3 regions of the Leuconostoc citreum genome follow, and region 1 is predicted to be linked to each of the others. Evidence: predicted binding sites of a transcription regulator. Region 1 holds the regulator's gene; each other region holds the start of a gene.

Region 1 (3,289 bases):
GCAAAGCCATGTTTAAATTTATATAGCCCATCTGTTGGCACAAAGTCCCCCACACCACCAAAATCGTAGGCTACTTTACCCAGGGCCAAGCCCCATTGTAACATATGCCACTGCACTGCATAAGGCCCATAATGCTTGGCATAACGACGATCAGATCCAGCATACATATACCAAATTTCGTCCCCATAACTAAAGCCAATGCCACTAGCAACAACATGGCCCTCAAAGTGAGCTAAGAATACCTTAAATAGTCCTGTCCCTTGCCATAGTTTTTGCATACGCAAGAAATAATCAATTGGACGATGTGTAATACTTTGAGCTGTAGCCATCATCACATAGGTCTCAAAGAATGCCCGGACATCGGCTTCGCTATCACCAGAAGTTACTGTCACACCATCCTTGGCTGCACGTCTAATTTGATTACGATAATCACGCTTAAAATGCAACATCAGGTCATCTTCATTGGTAATTGGTTTAGCGCCTTCACCACGACCATCGTAATATAAGACAACGTTCTTTCGTGGTTGTATATTGCCATGCATGTGCGTAATATCGCGATTACGAGTGACAAAACCTGCGTTTTGATAAGCTGTATTACGTGCTGGTGTGTAAGGCACTTCAGGGTCCATCCGAATTAAAAATACATTATCTGGTAAAGCTGTCAAAGCTTCCTCAATCATAGACTTTATCAAATCAATATCGTCGATGTCCGCAATCGGCCCGCGACCAGCATAGCCTAGTAACTTGCCAGTAACAGCTTCAACCGTTAAGACTGACAAAACTGCATCAATACGGCCATTAGTCTCATGGTAAACGTAGACATGACCCCAATTAGATTTTAATTCACCCCAAAGCGGATCCTGTGTTACCTGCCCTCTTGGATCACGACGAACAAATTCTTGGTAGGCGGTAACTTTCTCTGCATCATTTAAATCTAAAATAGCCATCTGAATTATAACCCTGTCGTAATTGAACCATAGTTATCAATAAAATAAACCAATGTTTGCAATTCATTTGTTAAATCAACGTTCTGCACACGCACATTATTTGGTACAGTCACACGCAGTGGTGTAAAGTTCAAAATACCTTTAATCCCTGCTTCAACAAGCTTATCAGTAATCTCTTGTGCGACACCTTGTGGAACAGTTAAAATAGCAATATTAATGCGCTGTGCTGTAATCTGTTCTGTTAACTCACTCATGGCATAGATAGGCACACCAGCCATAATCGTTCCAGCTCGAGTTTCATCAACGTCAAAGGCAGCGGAAATACGCATATTTGAAGATTGATGGAAGTTAAAGTTTAGGAGCGCTTGTCCAAGATTACCAGCGCCAATCAAAGCAACATTAATTAAGCTGTCTTGATCTAAAACATTAGCAAAAAAATCTAATAGTGCTTTCACATCATAACCATAACCACGCTTACCAAGTGCACCAAAATAAGAAAAATCACGACGTATTGTTGCCGCATCAAATTTAATAGCATCACTAAGTTCTGCTGATGAAATGCGATCAGTCCCCGCATCGTGTAAAAATGTTAAGTAACGGAAGTATATCGGCAATCTTTTTGCCGTAGCACGTGGAATTTTTGGTTGTTGAGTCATAGTTTCTCCAATTCATTTAAGTCACCATCTGAACGTGGTCACTTTCTATTTAATATTAAAGCACACTCTATGTTCACCTTGTGAACTTTTGCATAACTATTATATCACATAAATAGGCTTTTCAAAAAAAGATAGTGATTCATTCACAAAGTGACTATTTATTTAATAATTCAAAATCTAAGCCAGGGTTAGTATTAAGATCTAATCCAGCAAAAATATGTTGTTTAAAGTTCCAATAACCAGCAGCACCTATCATCGCCGCATTATCGCCTGTGTATTCTCGTGGCACTGGAATAAAGGTTGTCTTGGGGAATTGTGATAATAATATGTCTAACTCATCACGTAGCTGCGTATTGGCCGCTACACCGCCAGCCAAAACAAAACTTTTAACGTCATAATCCTTCAAGGCTTTTCTGGTACGACCAATCAATGCATCAACGACAGCATTTTGAAAACTTGTCGCCAAATTGTTATGATCGATTGTTTCACCCTTTTGTTCAGCATGATGAACATAGTTAATAACTGCACTTTTTAAGCCGGAAAAACTAAAATCATAGTTATCTTCATGTGCCATAGCAGTTGGAAATTTAATGGTTGCTTGTCCCCTATGCGCCATTTCGTCAATTGTTTTACCTGCTGGATAAGGGAGTTTGAGTAATCGACCAACTTTATCAAAACTTTCACCTGCCGCATCATCACGAGTCTCACCTAAGACAGCGAAATTATTTTCTGATGTCATCAATACAAGCTCAGTATGGCCACCGGAAACCATCAATGCTAACGCTGGATAAATAATTGGGACATTGAAATTAGCAGCGGCAATATGACCCGCCAAGTGATTAACCGGTATGATTGGCAAATCATGTGCCAGAGCGAAAGTTTTGGCTCCCATCAGCCCAACTAGTAATGAGCCAACCAATCCTGGGCCATAAGTCACAGCTACACCATCTAAATCTTCAGGCCTAACTTGTGCTGCATCTAGTGCATCATCTAAGACACGCGTAATCCATTCAATATGATGGCGACTAGCAACTTCTGGCACAATCCCGCCGAAGCGTTGATGGGAATTAATTTGTGTGGCTACCGCATTACTAAGTACAATATGACCATCTTCAACAATCGCTACACTAGTTTCGTCAGCACTTGATTCAAAAGCTATAATTTTTGTCACGGTTAGATGTTCCTTTCCATCATGATTGCTGCATGGCCGTTTTTATAATATTTTTCACGGCGAAAATAAGCCTGAAAACCATTTTTTTCGTATAATTGAATGGCTGAAATATTGGTTTCATCAACTTCTAATAGAAATCGTTTGACTTTTGGCTGCTTAAGGATTTGATTTAACAACTGCTGTGCTATACCTCGCCGTTGATAATCAGGATGAACGGCCAAACTGCCAATTTCGATTTCATCAATTATCTGCGTCACACCAATAAATCCAGCATTTGCAATAAAATACCTGCTTCGCGGGCTAGATAATTCATGCTCAAAAACAGCCATCGGCCAAGGCGACGGCACAAATGCTGCTTCGGCAATATTAAAAATCAACCGTGCATCTTCAGTTTTGGCTTGTCTTATTATCAATCTCTCTTACCATCGAAATCGCATCTTCATGATCACCTAAATAGTAGCCTTTTTTAATCCCAACATTTTTAAATCCTAGTCGTTGATATAGGGCTATTGCTC
Region 2 (3,289 bases), 350 kb from region 1:
GGCCAAGGTTTGTCAAATCCGTCATTGTTTTCCCAATTCAGGTTTTGATTACTTACGCTGTTCTTAATAATGGGGCTGTAAAACAAGCAACAAAAAAGATATTTATGTCATAATATTGGAAACGGCTGTCGCCGTTTTTTTATTGTTATCAAAATAAACCAATGGTAGAATGGACAAAACGAATTGAGTTTTATGGGGGATTAATATGACAGCTTGGGCAGCATTAGTCGATTTTTTTAAAAGATACGCCACATTTCGGGGGACCAGTTCACAGCGTGCTTTTAATTGGGTGACATGGTTTTGGGGTGTAATCTATTTATGCTTAATGTGTGTTGTTGTTATGGTTGCAGGATTAGGAACTTTCTTTGGCAAGCGGGGTAATGTGGCAACCGAGAGCTCACCGTTAATGGGTACGGTGTCATTTTTAATTGTTGTCTCCGCAATCATTGCAGTGATTGTCTTCATACCCAATATAGCGTTATACACACGTCGTCTGCATGATGCTGGGTTTTCTGGTTGGTGGCAGCTGATACCAATGGGATGTTATGTTGCTTTCGCTGCCTTAGTTATTATCTTTCATATTGATAAGGCGAGTTCGAGTTATAATTTAATCAGGTGGATTCCTGTAAGTGTCAGTATTATTTTTTCGTTATGGCTCACCTTTGCTAAAACAAAATTTAATAGCCCATATATTTAAAAAAGTGCTTGGTTTTATACCCAAGCACTTTTTTAATTGCCTCGAACATCGCCATGAACCAGGTGTTTAAAAATATATTTATCAGCCCAGGCAATATTACGACCTTGGAAAAGAAACGAGACAATTGTACCAATACCAAGGGCAACAAACTGGTGTGTAAATAAAAATGTGATTAAGGAAATAGCAATAGCTACTATGAAATTGCTCATCTGTGCTTTTGAAGCATTGCCGTGAAAGTAATCAAAACGTAGAATGTTTGTCAAATCGTCAAGGGGATGCAAAACCCAGTTCACACGTTGATAAATTGAGATGGCAACACCTATATTCCAAATAGCAAAGAAATCAATCGGCAAACGTAACCACCATGGCAAGGTATGTATCCCTAAATTAATAAATAGTGAAGAAAACAAGCCAACCAAAAAACTAAATGATAGGCCAAAAGCCACATTTCCCAGTAGTCTAGGCCAATTGAAATTCATGGCTAGAAACATATTGAGAAAAGCAACTGCTATGGCAAAAAGAGCTAGAAAAATTCCGATTTGCCAGCCAGTTAGATTTGCTAAGTTAGCAGCACCAGCAGTCCAAGGGGCAGATCCCATATCGGATGCAACACTTAAACCATTACCGAAGGAATTAATGACGAGGGAAACAATAAAAAAACTTATTTTTTGTTTTAATCCCAGTTGATAAAATTGACCATCAATGTAATACATATATGTCTCCCGTAAATACTAATAGTTTTATTTTATACCAATGGCAGTTAGCAAGGGTAAAATTGTTTAACGATTTATGTTTACTTTTTCACAAAACGGCGTATATTGTTAAGTGTAGATATAAAAAAATAAGGAAGATATGTGATTATGACAAAAGTAGCATTAGTAACAGGCGCTGGACAAGGCATAGGACAAGCGATTGCAGAACGATTGGCAAAGGATGGTTTTAAGTTGGCACTTGTTGGTCGTCATTTAGATAAAGTGCAAAAGGTAGCAAGCGAGATTAATCAACAAGGTGGCGAAGCTATCGCGATTAAAGCTGATGTCGCAAAGCGTGATGAGGTTTTTGCAGCTGTTAAGGCAACAAAAGCAAAGTTTGGTGATTTCTCCGTTATCATCAACAATGCTGGTGTAGCACCAACAACCCCTATCATGGCGGTTACGGAGGACGATATGAACTGGACATGGGGAATTAACGTCAACGGTGTCGTTTGGGGCACACAAGCTGCTACCGAGGCCTTTAAAGCATTAGGACATGGCGGTAAAATTATTAATGCCACATCACAAGCAGGTGTTGAAGGCAATCCTAATCTAACGGTTTATGGTTCAACTAAATTTGCTATTCGTGGCATTACGCAAACAACAGCTAAAGAACTAGCAGAGTTTGGTATTACCGTTAATGCTTTTGCACCGGGTATTGTCAAGACGCCTATGATGTGGGATATTGCTCATGAAGTTGGACAAAATGCGGGTAAGGATGATGAATGGGGCATGGCGCAATTCTCTAATGGTATCGCATTGGGCCGTCTGAGTGAAGCCAAAGATGTGGCTAATGTTGTTAGTTTCCTAGCAGGGGATGATTCAAACTATATCACTGGTCAAACGATTATCGTTGATGGTGGTATGGTATTTCATTAATAATTAAATAACTTGAATAAAAAAGCAGTTAAATGACATTGATCATTTAACTGCTTTTTTATTGTCATTACAAATTTTCTTCGTTGAGAATGCGATAAGCCATAGCTTCAGTGAGAATCATATCTGTTATAAGTTTGCCGCGAAGTGCTCCGACAACGGGTCGAGATTTTGATTTACCACGCACCAAACAGATACGTCTTGGCACTTTCATAATTTGATTAACGGGTAGGCCAACAATTTTATCATCATCTTGATTCAAAAAATGGCCATGAATATCGTATGGGCGACCGTAAATCATCCCAGCAATATCACGGAAATTGATAGTTGGGAAAATGCCATTTAGATTGTTGCACCAAATTGGAATAGATTCCAGTGAGCGCAACGTACCCAAGCCGGTAATTAACGCATCCATATTATTTGCTACAGCCAGTGTATTTTGCAGGGAAGGTTCAGAATATAGTCCCTGTCTAACGATGTCATTCAAAATATATAGTGGTGCTGGTAAAGTCAAAAATTCACCCGAAACTTTTTTAGCCGCACGTTCAACCATACGTATTGAGCCTGCAGTTGAGTTATATTTCATATTTTCACCTAAAAATTGTGTGAATTTAACCCGTTCTAAAGGCGTACTTTTGAGGCTATCAATCATACTATATATCGTTTCACCCCAAGTTAGGCCAATCACTTTATTATTATCGTTGAGTAATTTGTCAACTAAGTTCGCCGCATAATTTGATAAATGTTCTGACGTCGTAATGTTATTGATATCGTCTTGCACAACATAGAAGCTAATATCAGCATACTTGTCTTGTAAAATGTGCTCAAGTTGTGCATTGCGATGAGAATTAGCGGTTATTTCAATTTTTACAATGCCTTCTTTTACAGCTTCGTTAAGATATTTATTCACTAAGTAACGACTAATATGATATTTTTTTGAGATGTCGCCAAAGGGTCGTTTGTT
Region 3 (3,289 bases), 610 kb from region 1:
ATGCAACAGCTGTTGCAGAGACAGCCTTAATGCACATGCTCATGAGCGGACGTTTATTTTATCAAGAGAGACAAAGCATCACGGATGAGACAGATGCCCCAGCCAAAGGACAAGAAGTGTCACATAAGAAAATTGGTATCATTGGTTTTGGTGCGATTGGTCAAAAAGTAGATGAACTCTTAACTGGTTTTAACGTTGAGGTACTAGCTTATGCGCGACATAGTAAATCAGTTAAAAATGGACGTATGGCAACTTTAGAAGAAATCTATTCGCAATCTGATTTTATTGTGTTAGCCTTGCCGGCAACGTCTGATACCCAGAATATGATTGACGCTGAAGTGTTTAAAAAAATGAAAAATACTGCGGTATTAGTGAATATAGCACGTGGTGCCATCGTGGACGAAAACGCGTTGTTTAATGCACTAAAGTCCGGAGAAATTGCTGGAGCTGGTTTAGATGTTGTCACTAACGAACCAATTTCTGACAACAATGCCTTACTAGGTCTTTCTAATACATTTATCACGCCGCATGTTGCTGCTAAGTCTCGAGAAGCTTTTGATGCTGTCGGATTAGCTGCAGCAAAAGAAGTTGTGCGTGTATTAAATAACGAAGCACCATTGAATCAGGTGAACGCATAAAAAAACCACATACCAGATTTGGTTGTGGTTTTTTATTTTGGCTCATGTAGTGTGACTGGTAGTAAATCGTTTTTAACAGTTGATTGTTGATTGATTTCAGCAAATAACACTTCAATTAAGCGTTGCGCTGCTTCGTGAATTGGTTGAATAATCGTTGGTAAGTCAGGATGAAGTAATTGCACAATTGGTGAGCCATCATAACCAACGACAATGACATCCTCAGGAACTCGAATGTTTGCAGTTCGCAGTGCGTTTTGCAGTTGAATAGCCATTATATCATTATAAGCAAAAACTCCATCGATATTCTGCGTTTGGATATCCTTTACGATGTCTTGAATAATATTTGGTTCGGATATTTTGTTGGAATCAAAATCCAGAGCACTAATCTTACTTTTTGAGCCGACAGCATCAACAAAACCGTTATAACGTTTTGACGTAGGCGAGATTGATTGATCGTTATCGTTCAATACTAAAAGATTTTTGGCGCCTTGTGAGACAAGGTAGTTACCAAGAAGAAAACCACCTTGGTAATTGTCTTCGCTAACAATTGGCACATTATCAGACAGATGACGATCATAAGCGACGATAGGCAGCAAACTATTGCTGTAACTTTCAATGCCAAGATTATGTGATGATGTAATAATACCCTCAACCTGATTAGCAGCAAGCATTTGCAAATATTGTTGTTCTTTTTCTATATTATTTGCACTTGTTGCAATAATAACCTTGTATCCTTTTTCAAACAAAAGTTGTTCTATCTCACTTGCAAGTGCTGTGAAAAAAGGGTTTTGTATGTTAGGAAAAATAAGACCGATAAATTGGGAAGATTTTCCCTGTAAAGACCTTGCCATTGCATTAGGTTGATAATGTAATTCACGCATAGCAGTGTGGACTTTATCAATTGTTTTTTGACTTAATGAACCATAACTATTAATCACACGTGATACCGTTGTTACTGAGACACCTGCTAATTCAGCGACGTCACTTAGCTTTGCAACCATAAACACCTCCATTGGTGGAGAAACTAATCTCAAAAATTATATTTATACTAGTCCATTATACACGGTTTTGTAAACGCTCACGATGATTACTGCAATATATTTTTTGAACAACGCTTGACAACAAAAAATTTAAGGTTTAACATTGTCCTTGTAAGTTAAAGGAATCACAAGAAAAGAGGAGCATTAATCATGGATGCATTAGTATTAACAGGCATTAAGTCACTGGAATTGCAAGATATTGCACAACCAGAAGTAAAACCAAACGAGGTGAAAATTCATACTGCGTTTGCGGGTATTTGTGGTACAGACCACGCTTTGTATGCTGGTTTGCCAGGTTCAGCTCCAGCCGTACCTCCAATCGTTTTGGGACACGAAAACTCAGGTGTTGTTGCCGAAGTTGGTTCAGCTGTAACCAATGTTAAAGTAGGGGACCGTGTGACTGTTGATCCTAATATTTATTGCGGACAATGCAAGTTCTGCCGTACAGGTCGTCCAGAATTGTGCGAAAACTTGTCAGCCGTTGGTGTGACACGCGATGGTGGCTTTGAAGAGTACTTTACAGCACCTGCTTCAGTCGTTTATCAAATTCCTGATAACGTATCATTGAAATCAGCAGCTGTTGTTGAACCAATTTCATGTGCTGTCCATGGTATTAAGTTATTGAAAGTAACACCATACCAAAAAGCTTTGGTTATTGGTGATGGCTTCATGGGTGAACTCTTTGTACAAATTTTGCAAGCCTATGGTATTCACCAAGTTGACCTGGCTGGTATCGTTGACGAAAAGTTGGCAATGAACAAAGAAAAGTTTGGTGTTAAAAATACCTTCAACACGATGAAGGGTGACAAGATTCCTGAAGGCGAATACGATGTTATCATTGAAGCTGTTGGTTTGCCACAAACACAAGAAGCTGCTATTGAAGCTTCAGCACGTGGTGCACAAGTATTGATGTTTGGTGTTGGCGGTCCTGATGCTAAGTTCGAAATGAACACATACGAAGTCTTCCAAAAGCAATTGACAATCCAAGGTTCATTTATTAACCCTAATGCATTTGAAGATTCATTGGCTTTGTTGTCATCAGGCAAGTTGAACGTAGAAGCATTGATGTCTCACGAATTGGACTATAACACAGTTGATGACTTTGTTAATGGTAAGCTTGGTGTAGTTTCAAAGGCTGTTGTTAAAGTTGGTGGAGAAGAGGCATAATTTCATGAACGCTAAAAACGTAGCACAGACGACATCTAAGAATGGTCGCACGCTGACGATTGGCGCCTCATTATCATATTTTGTGCTTTCTTTGGTAATCAACGCGGCTGGTAATGTCTTAACAGTCGTTACAAGTCAAAAAATCCACCCAGCTTTTCTGGGCTCTGCTTATTGGACAGCCGCTGAATCAGGTTTTAATAAAGCAGTGTTTCAAGGATCAAATTTGATGCTTGGTTGGGTATTTTTCATTGTAGGTGTCTTAATTGCAATATTGAATGTATTCTTACAAGGCTATTTTGATTGGAAAAAGTTTGTTGGCAATATTGCCTTCATGGTACCTTTCTCAGTGTTGATTAGTTTCTTTGCAGGTATGTTCTCACAGGTGCTACCCGAGTCACATAGTGTCATGACAACCATAGGTTATACTGTATTGAATTTCATTGG

The links. Region 1 encodes Rex, which represses fermentation and respiration genes when NADH is low (regulators of the CRP and FNR family bind a similar motif). Its sites were predicted from a motif close to TTGTGAANTANTTCACAA; they were not measured.
Region 2: the regulator Rex is predicted to act here: its motif matches at 1,487-1,504, upstream of FGL72_RS07985 ((S)-acetoin forming diacetyl reductase).
Region 3: the regulator Rex is predicted to act here: its motif matches at 1,792-1,809, upstream of FGL72_RS06645 (zinc-dependent alcohol dehydrogenase family protein).

Annotation. Positions count from the first base shown of each region.
Region 1 covers NZ_CP042410.1:100,478-103,766, reverse strand. The annotation lists gene FGL72_RS00555 (lipid II:glycine glycyltransferase FemX) at 1-947, opposite strand, end outside; gene FGL72_RS00550 (redox-sensing transcriptional repressor Rex) at 953-1,603, opposite strand; gene tsaD (tRNA (adenosine(37)-N6)-threonylcarbamoyltransferase complex transferase subunit TsaD) at 1,758-2,774, opposite strand; gene rimI (ribosomal protein S18-alanine N-acetyltransferase) at 2,777-3,187, opposite strand; gene rimI (ribosomal protein S18-alanine N-acetyltransferase) at 3,162-3,289, opposite strand, start outside.
Region 2 covers NZ_CP042410.1:1,615,750-1,619,038, reverse strand. The annotation lists gene FGL72_RS08000 (folate family ECF transporter S component) at 1-113, shown strand, start outside; gene FGL72_RS07995 (DUF805 domain-containing protein) at 206-697, shown strand; gene FGL72_RS07990 (DUF6198 family protein) at 730-1,410, opposite strand; gene FGL72_RS07985 ((S)-acetoin forming diacetyl reductase) at 1,558-2,328, shown strand; gene FGL72_RS07980 (sugar-binding transcriptional regulator) at 2,396-3,289, opposite strand, start outside.
Region 3 covers NZ_CP042410.1:1,353,445-1,356,733, reverse strand. The annotation lists gene FGL72_RS06655 (NAD(P)-dependent oxidoreductase) at 1-638, shown strand, start outside; gene FGL72_RS06650 (LacI family DNA-binding transcriptional regulator) at 671-1,639, opposite strand; gene FGL72_RS06645 (zinc-dependent alcohol dehydrogenase family protein) at 1,829-2,845, shown strand; gene FGL72_RS06640 (DUF6198 family protein) at 2,850-3,289, shown strand, end outside.